Regions from separate parts of the Lentibacillus cibarius genome, predicted to be linked through region 2. Evidence: riboswitches for the same ligand, from Rfam matches in the RefSeq annotation. Region 2 holds a riboswitch; each other region holds the start of a gene.
The links. A riboswitch is a leader RNA that binds a small molecule or an ion and turns the genes downstream of it on or off. The one in region 2 is predicted to bind thiamine pyrophosphate.

Region 1: linked by a shared signal. The riboswitch ahead of thiW (energy coupling factor transporter S component ThiW) and the one ahead of FFL34_RS01435 (ECF transporter S component) in region 2 are both predicted to bind thiamine pyrophosphate.
Region 3: linked by a shared signal. The riboswitch ahead of FFL34_RS11555 (3-oxoacyl-ACP reductase) and the one ahead of FFL34_RS01435 (ECF transporter S component) in region 2 are both predicted to bind thiamine pyrophosphate.

Annotation. Positions count from the first base shown of each region.
Region 1 covers NZ_VCIA01000001.1:2,126,526-2,134,607, reverse strand. Annotated here, with positions in the region: gene panF (sodium/pantothenate symporter) at 1-779, opposite strand, end outside; gene FFL34_RS10315 (YhdT family protein) at 776-1,060, opposite strand; gene FFL34_RS10310 (DUF4064 domain-containing protein) at 1,278-1,706, opposite strand; TPP riboswitch at 1,922-2,038, shown strand; gene thiW (energy coupling factor transporter S component ThiW) at 2,230-2,721, shown strand; gene thiD (bifunctional hydroxymethylpyrimidine kinase/phosphomethylpyrimidine kinase) at 2,734-3,534, shown strand; gene thiM (hydroxyethylthiazole kinase) at 3,539-4,309, shown strand; gene thiE (thiamine phosphate synthase) at 4,313-4,918, shown strand; gene FFL34_RS18630 (hypothetical protein) at 5,184-5,348, shown strand; gene FFL34_RS10290 (glycine betaine ABC transporter substrate-binding protein) at 5,411-6,154, shown strand; gene FFL34_RS10285 (hypothetical protein) at 6,351-6,767, shown strand; gene FFL34_RS10280 (squalene/phytoene synthase family protein) at 7,096-7,914, opposite strand.
Region 2 covers NZ_VCIA01000001.1:282,934-291,015, reverse strand. Annotated here, with positions in the region: gene FFL34_RS01460 (biotin transporter BioY) at 104-700, shown strand; gene bioB (biotin synthase BioB) at 720-1,709, shown strand; gene FFL34_RS01450 (MetQ/NlpA family ABC transporter substrate-binding protein) at 2,229-3,071, opposite strand; gene FFL34_RS01445 (methionine ABC transporter permease) at 3,085-3,747, opposite strand; gene FFL34_RS01440 (methionine ABC transporter ATP-binding protein) at 3,740-4,489, opposite strand; TPP riboswitch at 4,782-4,905, shown strand; gene FFL34_RS01435 (ECF transporter S component) at 5,229-5,819, shown strand; gene FFL34_RS01430 (ABC transporter ATP-binding protein) at 5,831-7,309, shown strand; gene FFL34_RS01425 (energy-coupling factor transporter transmembrane component T family protein) at 7,323-8,082, shown strand, end outside.
Region 3 covers NZ_VCIA01000001.1:2,344,871-2,352,952, forward strand. Annotated here, with positions in the region: gene FFL34_RS11535 (cobyrinate a,c-diamide synthase) at 1-4, shown strand, start outside; gene FFL34_RS18640 (nicotinate-nucleotide--dimethylbenzimidazole phosphoribosyltransferase) at 6-128, shown strand; gene cobO (cob(I)yrinic acid a,c-diamide adenosyltransferase) at 272-823, shown strand; partial or broken gene FFL34_RS11550 (cobyric acid synthase) at 881-2,289, shown strand; TPP riboswitch at 2,447-2,547, shown strand; gene FFL34_RS11555 (3-oxoacyl-ACP reductase) at 2,677-3,429, shown strand; partial or broken gene FFL34_RS11560 (LLM class flavin-dependent oxidoreductase) at 3,510-4,816, shown strand; gene FFL34_RS11570 (response regulator transcription factor) at 5,707-6,399, opposite strand; gene phoU (phosphate signaling complex protein PhoU) at 6,553-7,209, opposite strand; gene pstB (phosphate ABC transporter ATP-binding protein PstB) at 7,229-8,050, opposite strand; gene pstA (phosphate ABC transporter permease PstA) at 8,067-8,082, opposite strand, start outside.

The DNA of each region.
Region 1 (8,082 bases), 1.8 Mb from region 2:
CGAACAGCGATTTGCGGTAAGGCTACAACCCCAACACCGACAAGAATCCAGAACGACGATACATAAGCGGGTGTTAGACTTCCATCCGCACCATATGGGGTAATCAAGTTCGGGTTTTCCGCGGTAAGATCAGTTATGATATTAGAAATACCGCCTCCAGCGATAATAGTGGCAACCAACAGTATAAGGGTCCCGACAAACATAATTGTTCCTTGAATGGCGTCAGTCAATGCTACCGCACGGAAACCGCCGATGGTTACATAAATCAAAACGAATAAAGCAAAAATGAATAAAGCCGTTGTATACGGAATCCCGACCAATGATTCAATCAGCCGAGCACCGCCGATCCACTGTGCTGCCATTGCGGAAAATAAGAAAATAATAATGCTAAATGCCGATAACAAAACAACCCATTTGGAACGATAACGCTCTTTCAAAAAATCAACCATAGTAAGCGCATGATACTTACGCGTTACAATAGCAAATTTTTTACCTAAAACCATCAGCACAAAATACCCGGTCGAAACCTGCGTCATTGCTAAGAGCACCCAGCCGAGCCCCTGTGTATAAGCTGTGCCTGGACCACCAATAAAGCTACTTGCACTGCCATAGGTTGCCGTCATCGTCATTGCCAGGACAAATCCGCCAAGGCTTCTCCCACCGAGAAAATAATCTTGCATGAATGTATTCGACGATTTTATATATTTACCGGCCCACATACCGGCACCAAAAATAACGAGCAACAAGCCGATTAATGGGACTAATGCTTGCCAATTCATCTTTCTTCTCCCTCTTTCTCAAACGAAACTTCCGCAAACCACTTTTTAACCACAACCGTTACCAGCACAGCCATAATAATAAATCCGAGCACACAGCTGTAAAAAAACCATGCAGGTAGTCCGAAAACATATGTATACTCTGATGGGTCCTTGCCCCCAAGTCCATAGGCAAACGCAAACCACCAGACAAAATTAAAGATCACCAGTCCAATCCCAACGAGCGCCTCCCGGTTGGCTACCTTATATCGTGAATCATTATCATGTGCATTAAGTTCTTCCATTCCCATTAATCTCCCTTCCTCCATTTCAAATCTATCACTAATATAACGGTTTATATGTGTTATTGTGAACATTCTAAAAAATTGTTCCGCGCACTTGTATATCCAATAAGACAAACCAAGTAAAAGGAAAAGTCAAGAAATAACTGAATTGGCCACTTAAAAGGGCAACAAGACCTCCTTAAACATTTCGTAAATCTAAGTGGAGGGCACCTGTTACCTATTCCATGGTTATGGTGGACTGTTTTTTCCGTGCAAGGCACATAATACCAGCAATCAGGTAGAATAATCCACTAAATATTCCGGCACCAACAGTAATAATTGCACCGATAACGGCTGTCACAATCAACATAATGCCTGCAACCTTTGAATTTTTATCACCTTTCATGAGAAAGATGGAAACAATCCCAACAACCAGCGCAAGCACAGAGACAATAATTAGAAACCAACCACCGCCCTGAAACAGTTCCAGTATGGTATCAAGATCACCTGTTGCTACTTCAGGCTGCTGCTGTTTGACTTCTTCTTTTGCTTTGTTCCGAATCACTTCATTGTTAAAAATCCAAACCATAAATGCCCCAACCGCGGCAAAAAAGCCATAAATTAATGCGCCTACGATCGTTAATACAATTTCTCCCGTTCTATTCACGCCTTTACCCTCCCCCACGTTCACATTTTATGTTACTCTATATGTTTTGCAAACGATGCTATATTATTCAAATTAGTATACTAGTATGATTGTATCATAAAACTATTGCTGTTTTCCCACAGTTAATATGCTAAATCATAGTTCATTTGAAATTTCCGAAAAGCATATGACAAACGGACTTTTCTCTGATACACTAATAAATAATAAAATAACTTTAGTACTACTAGGGGTGCCCAGCAATTGTGGGCTGAGAGGAAAGGGCGTTTATGCTTTCCGACTCTTACGGACCTGACCTGGTTAATACCAGCGTAGGGAAGTAGTCTGACGGTAAATTGCTATCAGCTATTTCAAGCCAGGTCCAGTCTATGGATCTGGCTTTTTCAAAAGGTAAGAAACTATAAAATTTAGCGATATAGCTTTTACTTGCAAGGTTAGGCCACGTCCGGTTCCGACGCGTTCTTAGCCTGCAACAGCGCTTTCGCCTTTGTTCTTTGGATCCGCCCCGAACGAAAGGAGGATTTGCTTGAACCGTACACGATTATTAACGACGATGGCCGTTTTCGTCGCGATTGGAACACTCGGGGCACAATTACTATGGTTCCCGGCCGGTGTAGCCAAAGCTTACCCGGTGCAACATGCAGTCAATGTCATGGCCGCAGTCACACTTGGTCCTGGTCCGGCAGTCGGCATCGCCTTCATGATCGGTCTACTCCGAAATATGCTTGGGCTTGGTACATTGCTTGCTTTTCCCGGTGGTATGGTCGGTGCATTTTTAGCCGGCTATCTCTATAAAAAAACTAATAAAAAAGCTTTAGCTGCAGTTGGAGAGGCAATTGGTACCGGAATAATCGGTTCACTTTTTGCTGTGCCATTTGCGCGTATTCTGATGGGCAGTTCTGCCGGGGCATTTTTCTTTTTGCCATCGTTTCTAGTTAGTAGTATTTCCGGAGCTTTTATCGGCTGGTTTGTTGTGTCAAAAGTTAAACGTGCAAATTTATTAGCGAACCATATATAAGGAGGCTATATCATGAACTATATTCCTGCGTCATTGACGATTGCCGGCACAGACCCAAGCGGTGGTGCCGGTATTCAGGCAGACTTAAAAACGTTTCAAGAGTTGCAATCATACGCGATGTCCGTCATCACCTCGGTTGTCGCGCAAAATACAACAGGTGTCCAGGATGTACAGCATATGCCTACATCCATGATTAAACAGCAACTGGAATCGGTTATTTCCGATATCCCTTTCCAAGCGTTTAAAACCGGTATGCTTGCCAATATCGATATTATGCAGGCGGTAGCTGAAAAGATTTCCCCACTGGACATTCCATATATTATGGATCCGGTCATGGTTGCAGCAAGTGGTGACCGATTAATTGCTGAAGATGCGCAAATATATTTACGTGAAAATCTTCTTCCGCTGACAACAGTGACAACACCGAACATACCGGAAGCAGAGGTCATCACCGACAGGACGATAGATACGCTCGAGGATATGCAGCAGGCCGCCAAACAGATTGTCCACGAGTACGGCGCAGGTGCTGCTTTAGTTAAAGGTGGTCACATGCAGGGAGAGGCTGTGGATTTTCTATATGATGGAAACACGACTCACACCCTTTCAGCGGAACGCATTAATACAAACAACACACACGGGACCGGATGTACTTATTCTGCGGCCATCGCAGCGTATATGAGCCACGGGTATCCATTGCCGGAAGCCGTACAAAAAGCAAAAGAATATGTGACCGCGGCTATTCGCCATTCATTTCCCATTGGCAATGGAAGTGGTCCAACTAACCATTGGGCACTGCGAAAGGAATTGGTGTAGTAAAATGAATAAAACAATTATTCTAGAAGTGCGTGAAACAACCCCACTGATCCATCATCTGACCAATCAGGTAGTCATGAACTTTTCGGCAAATGGATTGCTATCATTTGGAGCAGCACCAGTGATGGCCAAGGCTGAAGAGGAAGCCGCTGACATGGCTGCTAATGCGGATGGCGTTCTGCTTAATATAGGCACATTAACCGCTAACGAGCTAGATTCCATGGTTCGTGCCGGTAAAGCTGCCAATGAAAAAGGAATTCCAATTGTCATTGACCCGGTCGGTGTTGCGGCAACCCCATTCCGGACAACTGCGGTAAAAAAGATTTTAAGTGACGTACAGCCGACTGTCCTCAAGGGAAATGCAGGTGAGCTTGCACACCTCGTCGAAATTCCGTGGGAGACGAAGGGCGTTGAATCAATTGGGGATGGCAATGCAGACGAGATAGCTTCAAAGGTGGCCGAGATGTATCAATGTACTGCCGTTGTCACCGGGCAAACAGATGTCTTATGCACTAGTGGTGAGATTGAGCATAACACCACAGGTCATCCATTTTTAGGAAAAATAACCGGTGCAGGATGCCTGCTTGGTTCTGTCTTAACAGCTTGCCTGACAACAAACAATAATGTTCAAAAACAGACTTTAGCAGCAGTAAACTTTTATGGACTGGCTGCTGAATATGCCGCCAAACAAACAGATGTCAACGGACCCGGAACATTCTTGCCCCACTTTATCGATGCATTATCCTTTGATCCTAGCAAGCTGGAAAGGAAGTAACATATGAACTTACGAAAATACTTCATCATGGGAAGCCAGAACTGTGACCACGATCCCACGACTATTTTAGAGGAAGCAGCAAAAGCCGGCATTACTGCTTTTCAATTCCGTGAAAAAGGAAAAGGCTCACTGACCGGCAAGGAAAAGCGGGAATTAGGTTTCAAACTCCGTGACATTTGCGCCCGGCACCATGTAATGTTTTTTGTTAATGATGACATTGAACTGGCCGAACCACTGGAAGCTGACGGCATCCATGTCGGTCAGGACGATATGCGACTGGATGAATTACGAGAGAGGTTTCCGGATAAAATCATCGGACTGTCTGTCTCCAATCAGCATGAAGTAGATAGTAGCCCGGTTCATCTCGCTGACTACCTTGGTGCCGGACCGATTTTTTCAACGTCAACCAAAGACGATGTCAAACAAGCAGTCGGTACCGAGTGGATTAAAGTACTGAAGCATCACTATCCTGACATACCAATTGTGGGAATTGGCGGCATTAATGAACAAAATGCAGCATCGGTGATCAATGCTGGTGCGGATGGAGTTTCTGTTATTTCAGCTATTACAAAAGCGGAAAATATAGAAGCAGTCGTCGAAAACCTTTAATATATGTAGTAAGAAACGGCAACTAACAGATGTCAATCCACTGCATCTCGAAGTAAAACTTTTCCTGTTAGCAGCGTGTAAGTACTATTCTGGAAAGCATCAGCCAAGAAATACGATTAAATCGGAGGCAGTGTCATTTAAATAACTACGATCACCCTAAATGCTTTTATTTACTCCTTAAAGGTTCTTTTTTGCATTAGATTTTTCAGAAAGTCTATCTTACAATGAGCAACATGCAAAAAGAAAAAAGGAGTGTATTTAGTACATGCTAAAAAAACGTTATTTATCAGGTTTAGCTTTGACCTTGATGCTTTCCGTGATGTTATTGGCAGCGTGCAGTGAAGGCGAAAGCAGACGGAAGCTACTGGATCTTCAGAAAATAGTGAAGGGAAAAATGTACATACGGAAGAAAACAGCGGCCCCGAACTAGGGAAGAAGGATTTAACGATTCCTTACGTTGCATGGGCGCGAGAAACAGTTGTAAGTTATTTAATGGGAGAAGTACTAGAGGATATTGGATATAATGTTGATGTGAAGCAAGTTGAAACTGGACCAATGTGGGCCAGTGTTGCTGATGGATCAGCTGATTTCACAGCATCTGCATGGTTGCCGGAGAGCCAAAAACAATATTGGGAGAAGTATAAAGATCAAGTTGTGGAAGTAAATCAAACACTTGACAAAGCACCGTTAGCTTTAACAGTACCAACCTATATGGAAGATATTAATTCTGTAGAAGACTTGAAAGGCAATACGGAACTTGGCGAGAAAGTTAATTGGAAGATTACGGGTATAGACTCAGGTGCCGGTATTATGAGCTTAACAGATCAAGCCATTAAGGATTACGGGCTGGATAAGTGGGAACTCCAGCACAGCTCTGAAGCTGCCATGATTACCGAGTTAAAATCCGCGATTGAAAATAAAGAACCTATTGTTGTTACACTTTGGAAGCCGCACTGGACGTTTGGTGTAATGGATTTAAACATGCTGAAAGATCCTAAAGGCACGTATGGTGGCGATGGTGGACATATTAGTATTGTCGCTCATAAAGATTTGAAAGATAATGCTCCGGCGGCCTTCAAGTTCATCAACCAGTATACGGAATCCTATGAGATGATTGAAAAACTCATGCCTCAAGTATTTGCAGAGGACAAAGACCCGGAAAAAGTTGCGCGGCAATTTATTAAGGATAATCCAGATCTAATTGATAAATGGACAAAAGGAATTCCAGCTGAATAAAAACCCAACGTACAACAGCCTTTCCATCATTGATGGTAAGGCTGTTTTTTCGTAAATGGATTAGATGGGTTCTGCAATTGGGCGGAAAAATAGGCAAAAAGTCTAATTAAAAAACAATACCTATCGATTCGCCCATACATCATTAGACCAATTCCCATATAGTAAAGAGAAGGCTTATTAAAGGAGGAAGTAAGCTATGAATCATAACCAGCAACCATATGATGATGAAAGGATATTTAATTTTCCATGGTCTCAGGGTAATGTACCTGGCGGAGGATCTCCATTCGGCGGGCCATCCGGACCACCATGGCATGTGGGGGCGGGCCTTCATTCGGAGAGCCATCCGGTTATCCGGGAGGTCAACAGCAAGTCAGCGCACCGAGTTCACCACCGCCGTCATTCACACCACAGCAACCAAAAATGCAACAAGGTCCAGGAGGTATTAGTGCTTATGCGGTTGACCCTGGCGCTATTAGAGGATGTTTATTCCAATTTACGTATATCTGGCTTCGATGGGATGCTTTCTGGTTCTTCCCAATTTTCATCGGCCCACGTTCTATCGCCGGATTCAGATGGCGGAGGAACAGATGGGTATACTATGGTATTGACTTAGATAACATCCAATCGTTCCAGTGCTACTAACAAAGGCGCAAGTGCCCTTGCAGGCTAAGAACGCGACGTCCTCTGTCGCAACGCCGGCACTAGTACGTCCTGTACGTCGAAGCCGGACGTAGCCTAGCCTGGCAGCAAAAGTTAAATCACTAAATTTTCTTACCTTTTAAAAAGTAATGCCAAAAGCCTAAAATAATGTTCACGATATACTTGGAAGGTTCAATTACACTATTATCATATTCCCCGGTTGCACTTTCTATCAGAGCGCCAAAACCCCTATAAAAATAAATAACAGCACAAAAGAGACCGCTCTTATTAGCGGTCTTTTTCTAATCATCCTTCATTTCCTCTACAATTGTCTCCACTTCATACCTGGAAATCTTTTCCCGGCCCTCTTTCAATGCTTTGACCGTCCGCTTTGCCAATGCAAGCGGGATTCTGCAAAACAGCAGAATATTACGGGTCTTAATAGCCTTCATATACTCGTCAGCCTGCGCAAGATTACTTTCGGTGTAGTGAAACATGTCATCCCGATTCCAACCATTTGGTACAAAGTTCACACCACGTTCACTGTCCTCGTCCTGGTTGCGCAATATATTCACTGCTTGTAGTCCGCGTCCATAGCCTATCGCAAGCTCACGATCTGTTTCCGTCCCGTCATACCATTTCCAGATGTCTGACAGCATGACACCTACGAGACCAGCAACGTAATATGTATAATCATCAAGGTCTTCTTTCGTTTTAATATGCCAGCCTTTTTCCGCCCAGTCAGCCATTCCGGCAGCCATGATGCTTGTCGATTCTTTAACTTTATCAACAATCCCATCCGGGCATAGACGAATCCAATCTCCCAACCTTACCGTTACTTCTGGAAGTAAAGACTCATAGGGCCGCAACAATTCCCGGTATGCCTGGTCGTTAAACGGATGTTGCAATAATGCGCTTGTTGACCTTAGCAGATACTGTTTTGTTTGTACGTTCAATTCTACATGGTCCTCTATCTCATCAACAGCACGCATGCATAGATAGGCCGATCCAACTGTTTGTTTCAATGGTGATTTTAGTAATGTTATTGGTACGTAAAATGTACGGCTTGTCTGTTTCAATATATTATTTGCATCTTTTTGCAATTGTTTTGCTTGATTCAACCGTTACGCCTCCCTTGATACTATCAAGTATATCAAAAAATACACAAAATTTATATCGATAACAGATGGCAATCGAACAAAGGCGCTGGATCCGGACGTGTCTTAAGCTTGCAAGTAAAAATTATATCGATAAATTTAGTAGTTTCTTATCTTCTAAAAAAAAAGGAG
Region 2 (8,082 bases):
TTTTAAGGTCTTCTATTTTATAAGAGTTTATGATATTCTTTGCACTATAATTGTTAACCAAAATATTATTAGGTTAACAATATATAATTAGGAGGTGACGATTATGGCCAAAACAAACTGGTCAGCACTTAACATTACTACAGCCAGCGTGTTTGTAGCGATGACGGCAATCGGTGCAAATATCACATCAATTGCACCATTTATGGTTGTTGGTGGTGTACCGATAACGTTACAGACATTTTTTGCGGTGCTCGCAGGTATAGTGCTGGGTAGCAGACTCGGAGCATTTTCCATGTTTGTTTACATGATGCTCGGGCTTGTAGGTGCACCTATATTTGCACAATTCAAAGGAGGAGCTGCGGTTTTCTTTACGCCGACATTTGGTTTCATTTTGTCTTTTATTCTAGTAGCTTATGTTGCCGGAAAATTGATTGAAAAGAAAAGGAGTCTGCCAATGTACATAACTGCAGCACTGATTGGTTTGGCAATTAATTATGTTTTTGGGACTAACTGGATGTATGCGGCGTATATTCTCTGGTTTGATGCACCGGAGGGGTTCACATACGGACTAGCCTGGGCATGGATGATGGTGCCATTACCGAAAGATATTATTCTTTCAATTGGCGCAGGACTTTTCGCATACAGACTTAGAAAATCAGGAATCGGGGTTCAACGTTTTCAAAAAGAGAATGCAGCGTAAACGGGGAGGAGATGCATATATGGAATACAGTAAACTGGCAAAAGGTGTTTTGGACGGATATGAACTGACGGATGAAGAAGCAATGGGCATACTGAAATGCCCTGATGATGATATCTTGCAATTGTTAAACGGTGCATATCAGATTCGTAAACACTATTATGGAAACAAAGTAAAACTGAATATGATTATTAATACAAAATCCGGAAATTGTTCGGAAAACTGCGGATACTGCGCACAGTCAAGAGACTCTACTGCACCAATTGAAAAGTATCGGATGCTGGACAAGAATTCGATTATAAGAGGTGCTGAGAAAGCACAGCAGATGCGCTCCGGTACTTACTGTATTGTGGCGAGCGGTAAAGGGCCGACTGATCGGGAACTGAATCATGTGGCTGAGGCAGTCGAAGAAATCAAATCCAAATACGATCTGACAATCTGTGCCTGTCTTGGCATATTGAAACCCGGGCAGGCTGATAAGCTAAAATATGCGGGTGTCAGCCGCTACAATCATAATATCAATACTTCAGAAAATCATCATGATGCGATTACAACAAGTCATACGTATCAGGATCGGGTTCGGACCGTGAATCAAGCAAAGCAAGCAGGTATGTCACCATGTTCGGGTGTTATTGTTGGAATGAAAGAAACAAAGGAAGACGTTGTGGAAATGGCTAAGGCACTCAAAGAGCTGGATGCAGATTCTATACCCGTAAACTTTCTGCACGCGATTGACGGAACCATGCTAGAAGGAACTGACGAATTAAATCCGGTATATTGTTTGAAGGTGCTTGCTATGTTTCGTTATGTTAATCCGACAAAAGAGATACGTATTTCGGGTGGCAGAGAGGTTAATTTAAAAAGTCTTCAGCCATTGGGATTGTATGCAGCAAACTCAATTTTTATCGGTGATTATTTGACAACCCTTGGCCGGGAAGATACGGAAGACCACCAGATGCTGCGCGATCTTGGATTTGAGCCGGATTTCATATATGATGAAGCGAATATTTGAGTTGAATCGTCTGGAAAATTTTCTATATCATGTCTTGTGTTGCAGGGAATTTTGTGATTTTTGATGACCATAACCATAAGCTTTTGTTTTCATTGACGAACGTCAAAAATATGTATGATAAATTTTATAATGACGCTGTCACTATTTCTATTGGTGGAAAACGTTCCTGACTCAAATGAAACGTGGTCACACAATTTCGGTAAAGATCAGGCATTTTCTAATACGTTAATAAGGTTCTCGTATGAATAAAAGCGGTTTATCTTTCAAGGGAGCATCGACTTATTGATATGGAAGAATTGAGCCACAAGAAGTGCTGATAATTAAATGAAATTGGCTTTAGTTGGAACGCTGTAGGTGGTGAAAGTCGTAAGTGCGATTGAAGTGCGGGAGAAGCTAGCGATAACTTCAAGGTCTTACCTATCACTATAGTGAAGCGCACCCAAAAGTTGTGCGACAAATACAACTTTCTGGGGTGCGCTTCAATACTATATGCCACAGGGGTGGTGAACCATTCGGTTTTTAGAATGCCGGAATAGAAGCTTCGCCTTCACGAGAATTTAAAAACTTGCGAACGTCTTCGCTCGTCATCGCGTCAGCTAACTGTTGGATCAATTCTGAGTCCGCATTATCTTCACGCGCGACTAATGTAATTGCGAATTTATTATCTTCTTTTTCTGTAATGAGCGCATCGTCAGCCGGAGTTAAATCTAAGTTACCAGCGTGTGTCGGGTTAACGATAACGCCATCAAAATCTTCATACAAACGAGTTAAAGCAGTAATACCTGCTTGTTCAAAACTATAGTTGTGTGAGTTTTCTTTAATATCCTCTAATTTGTACTGTCCGCTATCTGTTTCTTTCAATTCAATTAAATTATGTGAAGCTAACAGGCGAAGGGAACGGTCAATGTTAGACGGATCATTTGCAATACCAATCGTTGCGTCATCAGGAAACTCTTCCACGCTAGCGTATTCTTGTGCATAAAGGCCGAAATTAGCATAATAAATTGGCTGAACCTCTGTTAAATTAGCGTCTGAGTTTTGGTTGAACTGATTCATAAATGGGACGTGTTGTGAGAAGTTCGCATCAACCTCTTCGTTTGCTAGCGCTTCGTTTGGTTGAATATAGTCACCCATTTCAACAATCTCTACTTCAATATTGTCTTCGGCGAGATTTTCCTGTGCAATTTCTACAACGTCTAACATAGGTGATTCAACGACAGCAACTCTTACTGTTTGCTCTTTATCCTCGCCATTATTATTGTCATCACTTGATTTTTCTGCCTTCTCACTGTTGTTGCTGCCGCTACATGCGACTAGCACAGATATTAGGACGACCATCATGATTATAATCCATTTTTTCATCAATAATCTCCCCTTATCGTTTGTCTATTTTTCTTGCTAATGTAATGCCGGCATATTGAATGAGTTGCACAAATATCACCATAATAATGATGATATAAATCATCAAATCAGTTCGAAATTGTTGGTAACCATAACGGATGGCAAAGTCACCGATACCACCACCACCGACAACACCCATGATCGTCGAGTAAGAAATAAAACTAATCGTCGATGTCGTCATGCTTAAGACGAGTGCTGAGCGTGCTTCAACGTACAAAAATTTGAAAATAATATCTTTAACTGACGCGCCCATCGAAACAGCCGCTTCCATCACGCCTTTAGGGACATCGAGAAGCGATTGCTCTGCCAGACGAGAATAGTGCGCGATTGCAATAACGGTCATCGGGACGATCGCAGCTGCTGTACCAATCGCCGTTCCAATAATAAAACGCGTGAACGGAATTAAAAAGATAACGAGTAACAAGAATGGAAACGAACGAATAATGTTCACGATTAAGTTCAAGGATGAAAAAACAAATTGATTTTCAAGCAATTGCCCTTTGCGACACAGGAATAAAAAGGTGCCAATTGGAAGCCCGATTAACAATGCCGCTAGTATTGAAGAACCAACCATAATAAATGTCTCGCCAATTGACACCCAAATCTCAGTTTGATAATCAACTAATATATCAGGCATTGTTGACGTCACCACCTGATTTCAAACGTTTGACAAAACCTTCGGCGCTATGTTCAATTTTATGTACTCCTGTCGGATCGATATTAATTTCTTCGTAGATGCGACCATCTGCCATAACCGTCACTCGTTCACAGACACTTTTGATTACTTCCATTTCGTGGGTAACAATGACAATGGTGACACCAAATTCTTGATTGATTCGCTTTAATACTTCGAGCACTTCCGCTGTTGTATTCGGGTCAAGTGATGACGTTGGTTCATCACATAACAACACTTGAGGCTGGTTGACAATCGCTCGCGCAATAGCGACGCGTTGCTTTTGCCCTCCGCTTAGCTGCCCCGGGTACTGATCTTTTAACGTATCGAGACCCACAAAACGCAAACTCTTCATTACTTGTTCTGTCCGGTTTGTTTTCGGAACTTTAGCTAATTCTAGCGGCACGACGACATTGTCGAAAACCGTTTTATTGCCGACTAAATGATACCCTTGGAAGATCATAGCTAACGACTGACGTATGTGACGAATTCGCTTACCTTTTAAATGGTTCAGCGTTTCACCATTTATGATAACTTCTCCTTCATCAGGCTGCTCTAATAAGTTCATCATTCGCAGTAACGTTGATTTCCCTGCACCACTCGCGCCAATAATACCATGAATTTCGCCCGACTTAATACTTAACGATACCGATTGAATTGCTTCAAACGAGCCGAACCATTTGCTGACATTATATATAGTAATCATAAAAAACCCCCTTCCCTTAAATGAAAGGTGATTCAGAACCTGTTTATTATAACTTATATTCACGTAGCTGTCATTAACTAACAAATTCTAAAAGACTAAAACCTCACATTTGCTGAAAACAGCATATTGTGTTGAGAATATGCACTTGGAACTGCCGTTAATATTGTAAATAAATACCTATCATAAACTAACGAATAGAATAGATATGAATTAAAGTAATTCTTTAAAAAACATATTTGAGTAATCCTTGACAAATATATTGAACATAGTATGATACAAGTAAATAAACGAATAAAACCACTAGGGGAGCTTTCAAGGTGATCAATTCACCATAGAGCTGAGATTAAAGTATGACTTTAAGACCCTTAGAACCTGATCTGGATCATACCAGCGGAGGGAAGTGGCGTTTAGTTGCAAACAATACATATGTATTATTTTCAATTAAAACCACTTTCTCTGTAATAAGAAGGTGGTTTTTTATTTTTATTTATAAATTTAGGGAGGGGGGGAAGAAATGAAATTTTCAGGGGAAGTACGTCAAGCTGTAGATGAAATTAGGGCAGCAAGTTTTCATCATTCATTTATTAGTGGAGGAGATGACATAGCTGAAAAAAGTTTCAGAAGATGATAGAGAACGAATAAAGAGCATTTTATCTTATGAGTTATCATTTTGGAATATGGCTTACAAACAAGAAGTATGGTCCATTAGGTGGAAAAGACTAGAGGAGGAGAAAAATACATGGCAAAAGGATTGAAATTAACGTATATTCTAGTAACGATTGTGATTGCTATTGCATTTGGAATTGTTTATATCTTATGGGGCCCGCTATATTATACATTAACCCCTATTGGTCTGCACCTTGATCAGTTCGTTTATGGAATGTGGTTTATCGCAGCACCTGTCGTCTATTTAATCATTCGAAAGCCAGGAGTTGCGTTATTGGCAGAGATTGCTGCTGCGTCTGGTGAGTTTTTACTCGGATCACCTTGGGGATTGACGGTTCTATTATATGGAGTGGTTCAAGGATTATTTGCAGAACTCGTGTTTATGGCATTTCGCTATAAACGATTTGATTTATCAATAGCTGTATTAGCAGGTCTCTCTTCATGTATAGGTTCCGTTATTATGGATAGTTTTTATGGAGAAATTTTAGCCCTGTCGACTTGGAACTTAATCTTGTATTTAGTTGCTCGATCTATCGGTTCACTGTTCTTTGCTGGTATTTTAGCTTATTATCTTGTCAAAGCACTTGAAACGACAGGAGTTACGAATCTTGTTCGTCCGGCATCCAGAGAAGATTATGATGCATTGGATGTGGATGAAAGATAAGGATGATAAAGATGGAACAAATGACACGTGTTGAGAATTTAAGACTGAAATTTCCTGGTGACGAATCGCTCTTATTTAAGGATTTATCCGTTTCGTTTCAAAAAGGTGAAAAGGTTCTTTTGTTAGGACCTTCTGGCTGTGGTAAATCAACGCTTTTGCAGCTGTTAAGCGGACTCATTCCAAATTCTTATGAAGTACCGTTAAAAGCTGACAAACTAGAGCGCCCTTCATCATGGGGGTATGTTTTTCAGGATCCAGACAGCCAGTTTTGCATGCCGTATGTCGATGAAGAGATTGCTTTTGTCCTTGAAAATCTCCGAATACCAAGGGAGAAAATGCAGAAGCGAATTAATCGGCAGCTTAAGGAGGTTTCATTGGAGTTGCAGGACATTCATACACCCATAGCATCTTTATCAGGAGGCATGAAACAGCGGCTTGCTATTGCATCCGTTCTTACTCTTAATCCAGACGTTTTATTTTTAGATGAGCCAACAGCGATGCTTGATCCAGTTGGAACGAAGGATATATGGGATGTTATAAAAAATGTTAGTGAAAATAAGACTGTACTTGTCGTCGAACATAAAATTGATCATGTGCTGGAATTTATTGACCGGATTATCCTATTTAACGAAAATGGAGAGATTATTGCTGATGGACCAAAGGATATGATTTTCTCTAATTATAAACAGGAGATGAAAAGACAGGGAATTTGGTTTCCGGGCGTCTGGGATGATTATCTTGCAGAACATCCCGTTCAGCGTGAAGTAAGTGTCAACAATAATAACCTTTTAAGATTACAACAATTTAAAGGCTATCGAAACAAGGAAATTAAAATCTCCGTTGATGAACAACAGGTTTCTGGCGGTGAGTGGATTGTCATTCGTGGGGATAATGGCGCTGGGAAGAGTACATTTTTGCATGCGCTGATGCAGTTCATAAAAACGACGGGAAAATACGAATTAATGGGAATACCAATTAAAAAAGTAAAAAATTTACATGAACAAATGACATTTGTGTTTCAAAATCCAGAACTTCAATTTGTAGCGAATTCTGTTTATGAAGAAATTGCTTATTCGTTGCGAATAGACAATACCGATCCACATCTAATTGAACAGCGTGTCGCTGAACTTCTTCATGTTTTTCGACTAGCTAATCATCAGGATAAAAATCCTTTTCAGCTATCGATGGGACAAAAGCGCCGGTTAAGTGTTGCTGCATCAATAATTAAGGAGCAGCAGATTATTCTATTGGATGAACCGACATTTGGACAGGATTCCAGAAATACATTTGCTTTATTGGAATGGATTGAACAATATCGCCGTCAAGGTACAACCTTTATAATGGTTACCCATGACGAACAAATATCCAAGTATTTCGCTACAAGAATTTGGACGGTAGAAAACGGTAAAGTAATGAAAGATGAACAATCTGAACGCCAGAACAAAACGGAATTCAAAAAGTCCAGTCTTGAAGCAGGCGTGGTTCTTTAAAAGGAGGAGTCAGATGACTTTATTGGGAAAGGAAACATGGCTCCATCGTGTGAATCCCAGTTTAAAACTTTTGGTTGTATGTATACTCTGCATTGCCGTCTTATTTATTGATAATCTAAATTATATGATGAATCTAAGTGTTGGTTTTCTCATTCTATTTTTATTGTTTACTGGTTATCCGCTTAAATTTATTTTGCTTTTAGTCGTTCCGTTCTGTTTCATTTTTATATCAACATCATCAGCCATGGTAATGTTTGGACAAGGGGAGACGACATGGTTTAAGTGGGGACTTGTTCATATAACAGAAGAGAGCTTTTTTACGGGATTACTAGTTGATTTTCGTGCTCTTATCTTTGCAATGATGGGTCTAACCTTTGCATTAACAACAAAACCAGTGAATTTATTCTATTCGTTAATGCAGCAAGCAAAATTAAAGCCGAAATATGCGTATAGTTTTATGGCTGCATTACGACTAATCACGATTATGAAGGAAGAATTTCAAACCATTCGATATGCCATGAAAGTTCGAGGTGTTAAAAAACAAAAAGGTCTCAAGTCCATCTTTTTTAAGATAAAATCCTATGCTGTCCCGCTTTTATCAGGTAGTATTCGACGCGCCCATCGGATTGCAGTAGCGATGGAGGCGAAGCAATTTTCTGATGATAAGAACCGTACCTACTACTATAACTTTAGTTATTCCCCGTATGACTATACATTTATATTATATGTTCTTGTACTTTTGGTTATAAGTTTTTATGCATCAACGCATATAC
Region 3 (8,082 bases), 2.1 Mb from region 2:
ATAATATGTTGAATCAAAATTATTCGGTTCCAATGTTAATTAAGGAAATGGGGCAAGTAAGCCGATATATAAATACACTGACAAAGTTGCTTAGAAGTCTTGGCAGGCTTGAGGAATTAGCCATTTAATTTCAGGAAGATGCAATGACCCGGAAAGAAGCAGAAGACGCACTTAAAGTTGGTTATCAACATTCAATCAGCTACTTTAATGATAGAGGAAATCGCTACGTTTGTTACTGAGGGAGTATTAAATAAACAATAGGAGGAATCAAATGGTACAGAAAAGAAGAAAACGACAGGGCTTAACATTAGTTTATACTGGTGATGGTAAAGGAAAGACGACAGCAGCTATTGGATTAACAGCTCGGGCAGTTGGTCAAGGGTTTAACGTAAAGATTTTACAGTTTATCAAATCACCAAGACGTGCCTATGGGGAGCAAATTACCTTAGAAAAGTTAGGTGTCGAGATAGAGCAGCTTGGCATTGGATTTACATGGACCAAAACCCCAGAAGAACATCGAGAAGCATTAAGAAAAGCATGGCCAAAAGCAAAGGAGATAGTGATGAGTGGAGAATATGACCTTGTTGTCCTAGACGAATTAAACAATGCGTTAGCGATTGACAAATTTCCGATTGATGATGTGTTGCCATTAGAGGAAGTAAAGGACTTAATAAAAAATAAACCAGAACATGTCCACCTCGTTATTACCGGAAGAAATGCCAAACAAGAAATTAAAGATATCGCCGACCTTGTTTCCGTGGTTGATGTGGAAAAGCATTACTATGATAGAGGTATCCCAGCAGTGAAAGGGATTGAGCTTTAAGGGTTAAGTGAAAGTGTTAAAGTGGGTGTAGCGTCAATGGAAAAAGCCGTTCCTTTAATGATTCAGGGTACCCATTCAGATGCCGGAAAAAGTGCTATTGCAACTGCCTTCTGCCGTATATTTACGCAGGATGGTTTTAACACAGCTCCATTTAAGTCTCAAAATATGGCATTGAATGCTTATGTTACAGCTGATGGAAAAGAGATTGGGCGTTCCCAAGGTGTACAAGCAGATGCAGCAGGTGTCATTGCCACAACAGATATAAATCCAATACTAATCAAGCCAACAGGGGCCTGCCAATCCCAAATTGTTGTACATGGCAAGCCATTTAAAAATATGCAGGCAGGCGAATATCGGCAAGATTTTTTCCAACAAGGGTTACGGTTAATAAAAGAATCTTACCATAGATTGTCTGCCAGTTATGATCGAATTGTGATTGAAGGCGCAGGTAGTCCCGCTGAAATCAATTTAAATGATAGAGAGCTTGTCAATATGCGGGTAGCACAAATCGCAAAAACACCAGTTATTTTGGTCGGAAACATTGAAAAAGGTGGGGTTTTTGCCAGTTTAGTAGGAACCTTGCAGCTCCTCCAACCAGAAGATCGTAAACGGGTAGTCGGGGTATCATTAATAAATTTAGAGGAGATGTATCGTTATTACAGCCTGGATTAACGTGGTTTGAAGAATATACCAATATCCCCGTTCTCGGGGTGATTCCACATATCGATAACTTTGTCATGGAGGCGGAGGATTCAGTTGTGTTAGACAGCTATTCTTCTCATAAGGATACATCCAAAGTGATTGATATTGCTGTTATCCGTCATCCGCTGATCACCAACTTTACCGATATGAATCCCTTTTTTGAAGAAACCGATTGTCACGTTCGCTTTGTCCATTCGGCCGATGAATTAGCAGAACCAGATTTACTTGTTTTACCTGGAAGCAAAAACACGTTAGCGGATATGCAATTTTTACACCGAACCGGTCTAGCTGATCGAATACGTGCTTTAGCAGAAAAGAATACGACGATTGTTGGAATCTGTGGAGGTTATCAAATGTTAGGCACGAGCATTATAGATACATATGAGGTGGAGTCATCACATGGGAAGGTTGCAGGATTAGGACTGATTCCGATGCAAACCAAGATGACTAAAGAAAGGACAACGGTTCAGTCGGAAGGACTTGTCCGTTATGGAGAGAAAACCATTTCTGTTACGGGGTATGAGATACATATGGGGGAACCTCATTTTGAAGCTGGGATCAGTCCTTTTATCCAGCTATCAGATCGAACAGAAGGAACCATAACTGAAAACAGGAACATTATCGGCACCTACTTTCATGGCATCTTCCATAATGACTCATTTCGGGAGAACGTTCTGAATGATATAAGGCGTAAAAAAGGATTGGATTCACTTTTAAACCGAACCCCTTATGCTCAAAAAAAGCAGGAAGGTTTTGATTTGTAGCTAAGGTTGTTCGCGATCGCGTTCAACTATCACGTGTGTATCAATTAATGAGTGATTTCCATAAGAATGAATGATAAGAAAAGGAACCTGAAAAGCGGAACTAGCCATATTTCCTTGACATAAATTTCTTAAAACTATAACATTGAATATAACTTAATATATGCACTAGGGGTGTTATTTAACTGAGATGAGTATTACCTCAAACCCTTTGAACCTGAACTAGTTGAAACTAGCGTAGGAAAGTGTAAACTCTAATACATACTTAATAGAGCGATTGGGCCTTATTCTTAATATGTAGTTATTTGGTTTTACGCAACTTTCCTATGGGGAGGTTGCGTATTTTTTATTTAAGTTTCATAAAAAAATAAAAATTTAGGAGTTGTTATGATGACTAGAACAGTATTAGTAACAGGTAGTAGTAGAGGTTTAGGCGCCACTATTGTAAAAACATTGGCACACCAAGGGTTTCAAGTGGTTATCAATTATTATAAAAGTAAAGATGCTGCTGAGAAACTCGTTTCTGAGATTGGTGAAGAGAATGCTATTGCAATTCAGGCTGATGTAACAAAGCGTAAAGAAGTAGATAACCTGATAAAAAAAGCAACGGAATATTTTGATCAAATAGATGTTGTAGTCAACAACGCATTAGTAGACTTCGAATTTGATCCAAACAAACAGAAACCCTTCGCAGAACTCACTTGGGATGATTATCAAAAACAACTCGATGGTACTTTAAAAGCAGCATTTAATGTAGTTCAAAGCGTCATACCTCAATTTATTGAACGGCAAAATGGAAGTATTATAAGTATAGGTACTAATTTATATCAAAATCCCGTTGTACCCTACCACGAATATACAACGGCTAAAGCTGGATTAATAGGTTTTACACGTAATATCGCTTCTGAATTAGGACTATATGGTATAAAAGCGAATGTAGTTTCAGGTGGATTATTAAAAACGACTAACGCCAGTGCTGCTACAACACCAGAAGTATTTGATTTAATTGCTCAATCATCACCATTGAAGAAGGTGACCACACCTCAAGATGTAGCCAATATGGTCGCTTATTTATCTTCGGAAAATGCGAGCGGTATTACAGGTCAAAATTTCACAGTAGATGGCGGTTTGACAATGAACTAATAGCTTAAATTACAATAGATAATCCTTCAAAAAAGGAGTATACAAGACATTAATAATGATGTGTTTTGAGGTGTAAATAAATAACAAAAACTAAAGAAAAACAACTGCACTTAGGTGTTTTGCTGTATGGTTGCGGACACCATCAAGCTGCTTGGTTAATGCCTGATTCAAGCGTTGAACGAATTGGAGACATTTCTTATTATCAGTCCTTAGCGCAGTTAGCAGAAGAAGGTTTCTTTGATGCAGTATTCTTTGCTGATAATCAATCATTTCAAGCTAAAGATTCTAGTGATATGCCAGCATTTTGGTTTGATCCAGTAGTCAATTTAACGGCGATTTCTCAAGTGACAAGTTATGTAGGATTAGTTTCAACAATTTCAAGTACTTTTTCTAATCCTTTCACAGCTTCACGACAGCTATTAAGTTTGGACCATATTACAAAAGGACGTGTTGGCTGGAATCTCGTTACGTCAATGACTGATTTAGAAGCATTGAATCATAGTATGGAAGAACTACCTTCTCATGACAAACGCTATGAGAAGGCAGATGAATTCGCTGCTTTAATGAAAAAGTTATTTTTTTCTTGGGACAGTAATGAGTTTCTGCATAATCGAGAAGAAAGAAAATTGATAAATCCGTCAAATATTCAGCCATTTAATCACGATGGTACCTATTTTAAAGTGTATGGCCCATCCACCACGCCAAAAAGTCCGCAAGGCAAACCAGTATCAATGCAAGCAGGGGCATCTAAACAAGGTATTGCATTAGCCGTAAAATATGCCGATGCAGTCTATGCAGTGTCGTGGAACTTAAAGCAAGCAAAAAATTTCGTAAAAAATTAGATGAACAAGTTAAACAAAGCGAAGGCAACAATAGACATATTAAAGTATTTCCAGGCCTAGTAACTTATGTAGGTCATACTCATGAAGAAGCTTTAGCCAAAAAAGCAGCATTAGATGAGCAATTACCTATTGAAACAGCTTTAAAACGGCTGAGTTTCTTTATTCAACAAGACTGTTCTAATTGGGATATTGATAAAGAAGTACCCCAATTACCACCAGTAGAAGAGTTTACTGGTCCAGTTGGACGTTACGAAACGATACTACAAATTATTAATGATACACAACCTACAGTAAGAGAATTATTAGGATATCTTAATGCAGGCGGTGGTCACCATACGCTGATAGGTACACCCGACGAAATAGTGGATCAGATGGAAGTCTGGTTTGAAGCTGGTGTGGCTGACGGATTTAATCTTATGCCTCCTACATTACCCGGTAGTTTAGAAGACTTTGTTGAACTAATTGTTCCTGAAATGCAAAAAAGAGGCATTTTCAGAAAGAGATATGAAGGTCATACCTTCCGTGAACATTTAGGATTAACATAATAAATTTATAAAATGGCCGTACTGGTTGAAGAGGTAGGATGCTGGTATTAGTATAGAAACCTGAGAATCTTCTCGAAAGAGTAATTATAATTGGAATTACTGTTTCAGACAATGTTTATGTGATAGGGTGTAATAATAAAAAAGGTGAAGAAATGACAAATAAAAAGATGGAAAAACATTAGTGATTAGTTCTGCAATTAGGCCTTCGCACCAAGTTCCGCTAGATGCAAAAACATCTGTACAATATAATTGTATTTCTTAAAAACACCCAATCAATTGTAAATCACTGTTTAAAAGAATGAGAAAAAATAAAGAGCCGTTGATAATGCAAAAACAGGAGACCTGCCGTAAGGAAGAATATTTGTCCTACGGGAGATGGAGGGCGCGAATTTATATTCGACCAGTACTCTAATGCAATTAAAAATGGAAAAAAACACCAATCAGCAGCATCGAAACAGTGCAGACAAGGCTTGTACTGCCGAATACGATTTTTGGCGGGAAAGTTCTCGCACATATTAACGAAATTGCCGTACTGACCAACAATGCGGCATGCTAAAAGTGCTGCTGCTACCGTATCAATTGATTCAGTGGACTTTCTTTCTTCGGAAAGATGGGGGGCTCTCTAACCTTGGAGCTTATGTAACGTATACCGGAAGCAGTTTGATGGGGTCTATGTCAAAGTAAAGGCAAACGATGGCTCACACTCCTTTACACGTTTTTTGTGAAGGCCGACACCGATGACGATAACAGTATTCGAAACACTGTTTTTGATGGTTTCTTTTGGAACATAAATGATAGACGTACTGTCTACTGTCAAACTATAAAAAGTAACCACCCATAGGCCTGGCAATTATAATGAGTGGTTTAAAAAACTTATAATGTGAGCCACCTTAATAGGGCCTCTCCATCTTATATCCAAGCCCACGGATCGTTTTGATATAAACAGGGTGTTTTAAATCAGGTTCAATCTTACCCCTTAAGTGACTGACATGAACATCGACAACCCTCGTGTCTTCCGCAATGTCATAACCCCATACAGCATTTAACAATTGCTCTCTCGACAAAACTTTGCCTCTATGTTTAGCTAAATATGAAAGTAATTCAAATTCCTTCTTTGTAAATTGTAAAGTTTCTCCATTAATCGTTGCTTCATACTGCTCCGGAAAAACAGTTAAGTCTGCAATACGTATAGGCGTTTCATTGATAACCTCTTTTTTAGTTGTTCTTCTCAGGATTGCCTTTACTCTGGCAACCACTTCCTTTGGACTAAACGGCTTGGTCAAGTAATCATCTGCACCTAATTCCAGTCCCAGCACTTTGTCAAGCTCATCACCTTTAGCTGTAAGCATAAGAATTGGTGTATCAATTTTTCTTTGTCTTAACTGCTTGCATACTTCCGTTCCTTCTATTCCGGGAAGCATTAAATCAAGTATTATTAAATCAAAAGGGATACTGGTTGCTTTTTCTAATCCACTTGTTCCCGTATACGCAACTTCGGTCGCAAATCCTGCTCGTTCAACATTGTAATTTAATAGAGTTACTATTGACTCTTCATCGTCCACTATCAGTACTTTTTGACTCATATTACACACCCTTTATAGTAGGTATGGTTCCATCGTATAATGAAAGAATGACTTTGTGCACAATTGGTTTATTAGCAAGTGGCAATTGGTAATAAATTAACCTGTATTGATAAAGGACAATATAAATTTTTTCATTTGTCGGGATTCAATAAATTAGTTTAATTTATACGTTTTGCCTTTTACGAGATATAAAATGTTTTCACCGATATTCGTGATATGGTCAGCGAATCGTTCAATGTAACGGGCACTGAAAGCCATTTGCATCATATACTGGATTTTCTCCTGGTTTGTGGCCGTTTCGTTTAAAATGTCCTTGATAATCAACTCATATAATCGGTCCACGTTATCATCCATTTTTGACAGCTTACCGGCTATCGAGATATCCTCATATTCGAAAGCTTTCATCGCAGTGTTGTTCATTTCAACTGCCATATCCAGCATTTCTTTTATTTTTGGATGAACCGTCAGACGATGATCTTCCCCTAAATGAATTGTTGATTTGGCTATGTTTTTCGCATTATCAGCCATCCGTTCAATATCCGTTGTTATCTGCAAAGCGATTACTAGCCGGCGTAAGTCCGTTGCCACCGGCTGCTGTTTTGCAATCAGTAAAATCGTTTGGTCGTTGATGGCAAGTTCTTGTTTGTCGATTGTCTTGTCTTCATCAATAACATTTTTTGCTAATGCCAGATCCTGATTATACAGTGCGTCAACTGCTTGAATCAAAGCTTTCACTGAGGTGTTTGACAATGATATGATATCTTCCTTTAATGTTTTTAAATCCGTTTCAAACTGCTCGCGGGCAACCATTAAATCTCCTCCTTAATATTTAACCGAAGCGGCCGGTAATATAGTCTTCAGTACGCTTGTCTTCAGGATTTGAGAAGAGTTCATCTGTGTTGTTGTATTCGATGACCTCCCCATTCAAGAAAAATGCTGTTTTATCTGAAATTCTCGCAGCCTGCTGCATGTTATGCGTGACAATAGCGATACTGTAATCCTTCTTGAGCTTTTGTACAAGTTCTTCAATCTTTGTGGTGGATATAGGGTCTAATGCTGATGTCGGTTCATCCATCAAAATGACATCAGGTTCAATGGCAAGACATCTGGCAATGCAAAGACGTTGCTGTTGACCGCCTGACAATCCGAACGCATTCGCATGCAGCCGATCCTTCACTTCATCCCATAAAGCTGCTTCTTTAAGACTTTTTTCAGCAATCTCATCAAGGGTTTTCTTTCGCTTAATACCATGTGTCTTTGGGCCGTAGACAACATTTTCGTAAATCGATTTTGGAAAAGGGTTTGGATTTTGAAATACCATACCGACACGTGTTCTCAAATCTTCCACTTTATACTTTGAATTAAAAATATCTTTGTCATTATATTTAATGGTTCCGGTCATTTTAACAGACGGTACCAACTCAACCATTCGGTTTAAAGCTTTGATAAATGTCGATTTCCCGCAGCCGGACGGTCCAATAATCGCTGTCACTTTATTCATGGGGATAGCCATATTCACTTCATAAAGTGCCTGACTTTCGCCATACCATAAATTAAAGTTATTCACCGCGTAAATCGTTTTCGTTTCTTCTTTAATCGGATTATGCGTATTGATGATTGGTACTTGTTTACGATCTGTTGCTGCATTCATGATAAAAACCTCCTAATTAGTAGCGTTTTGAA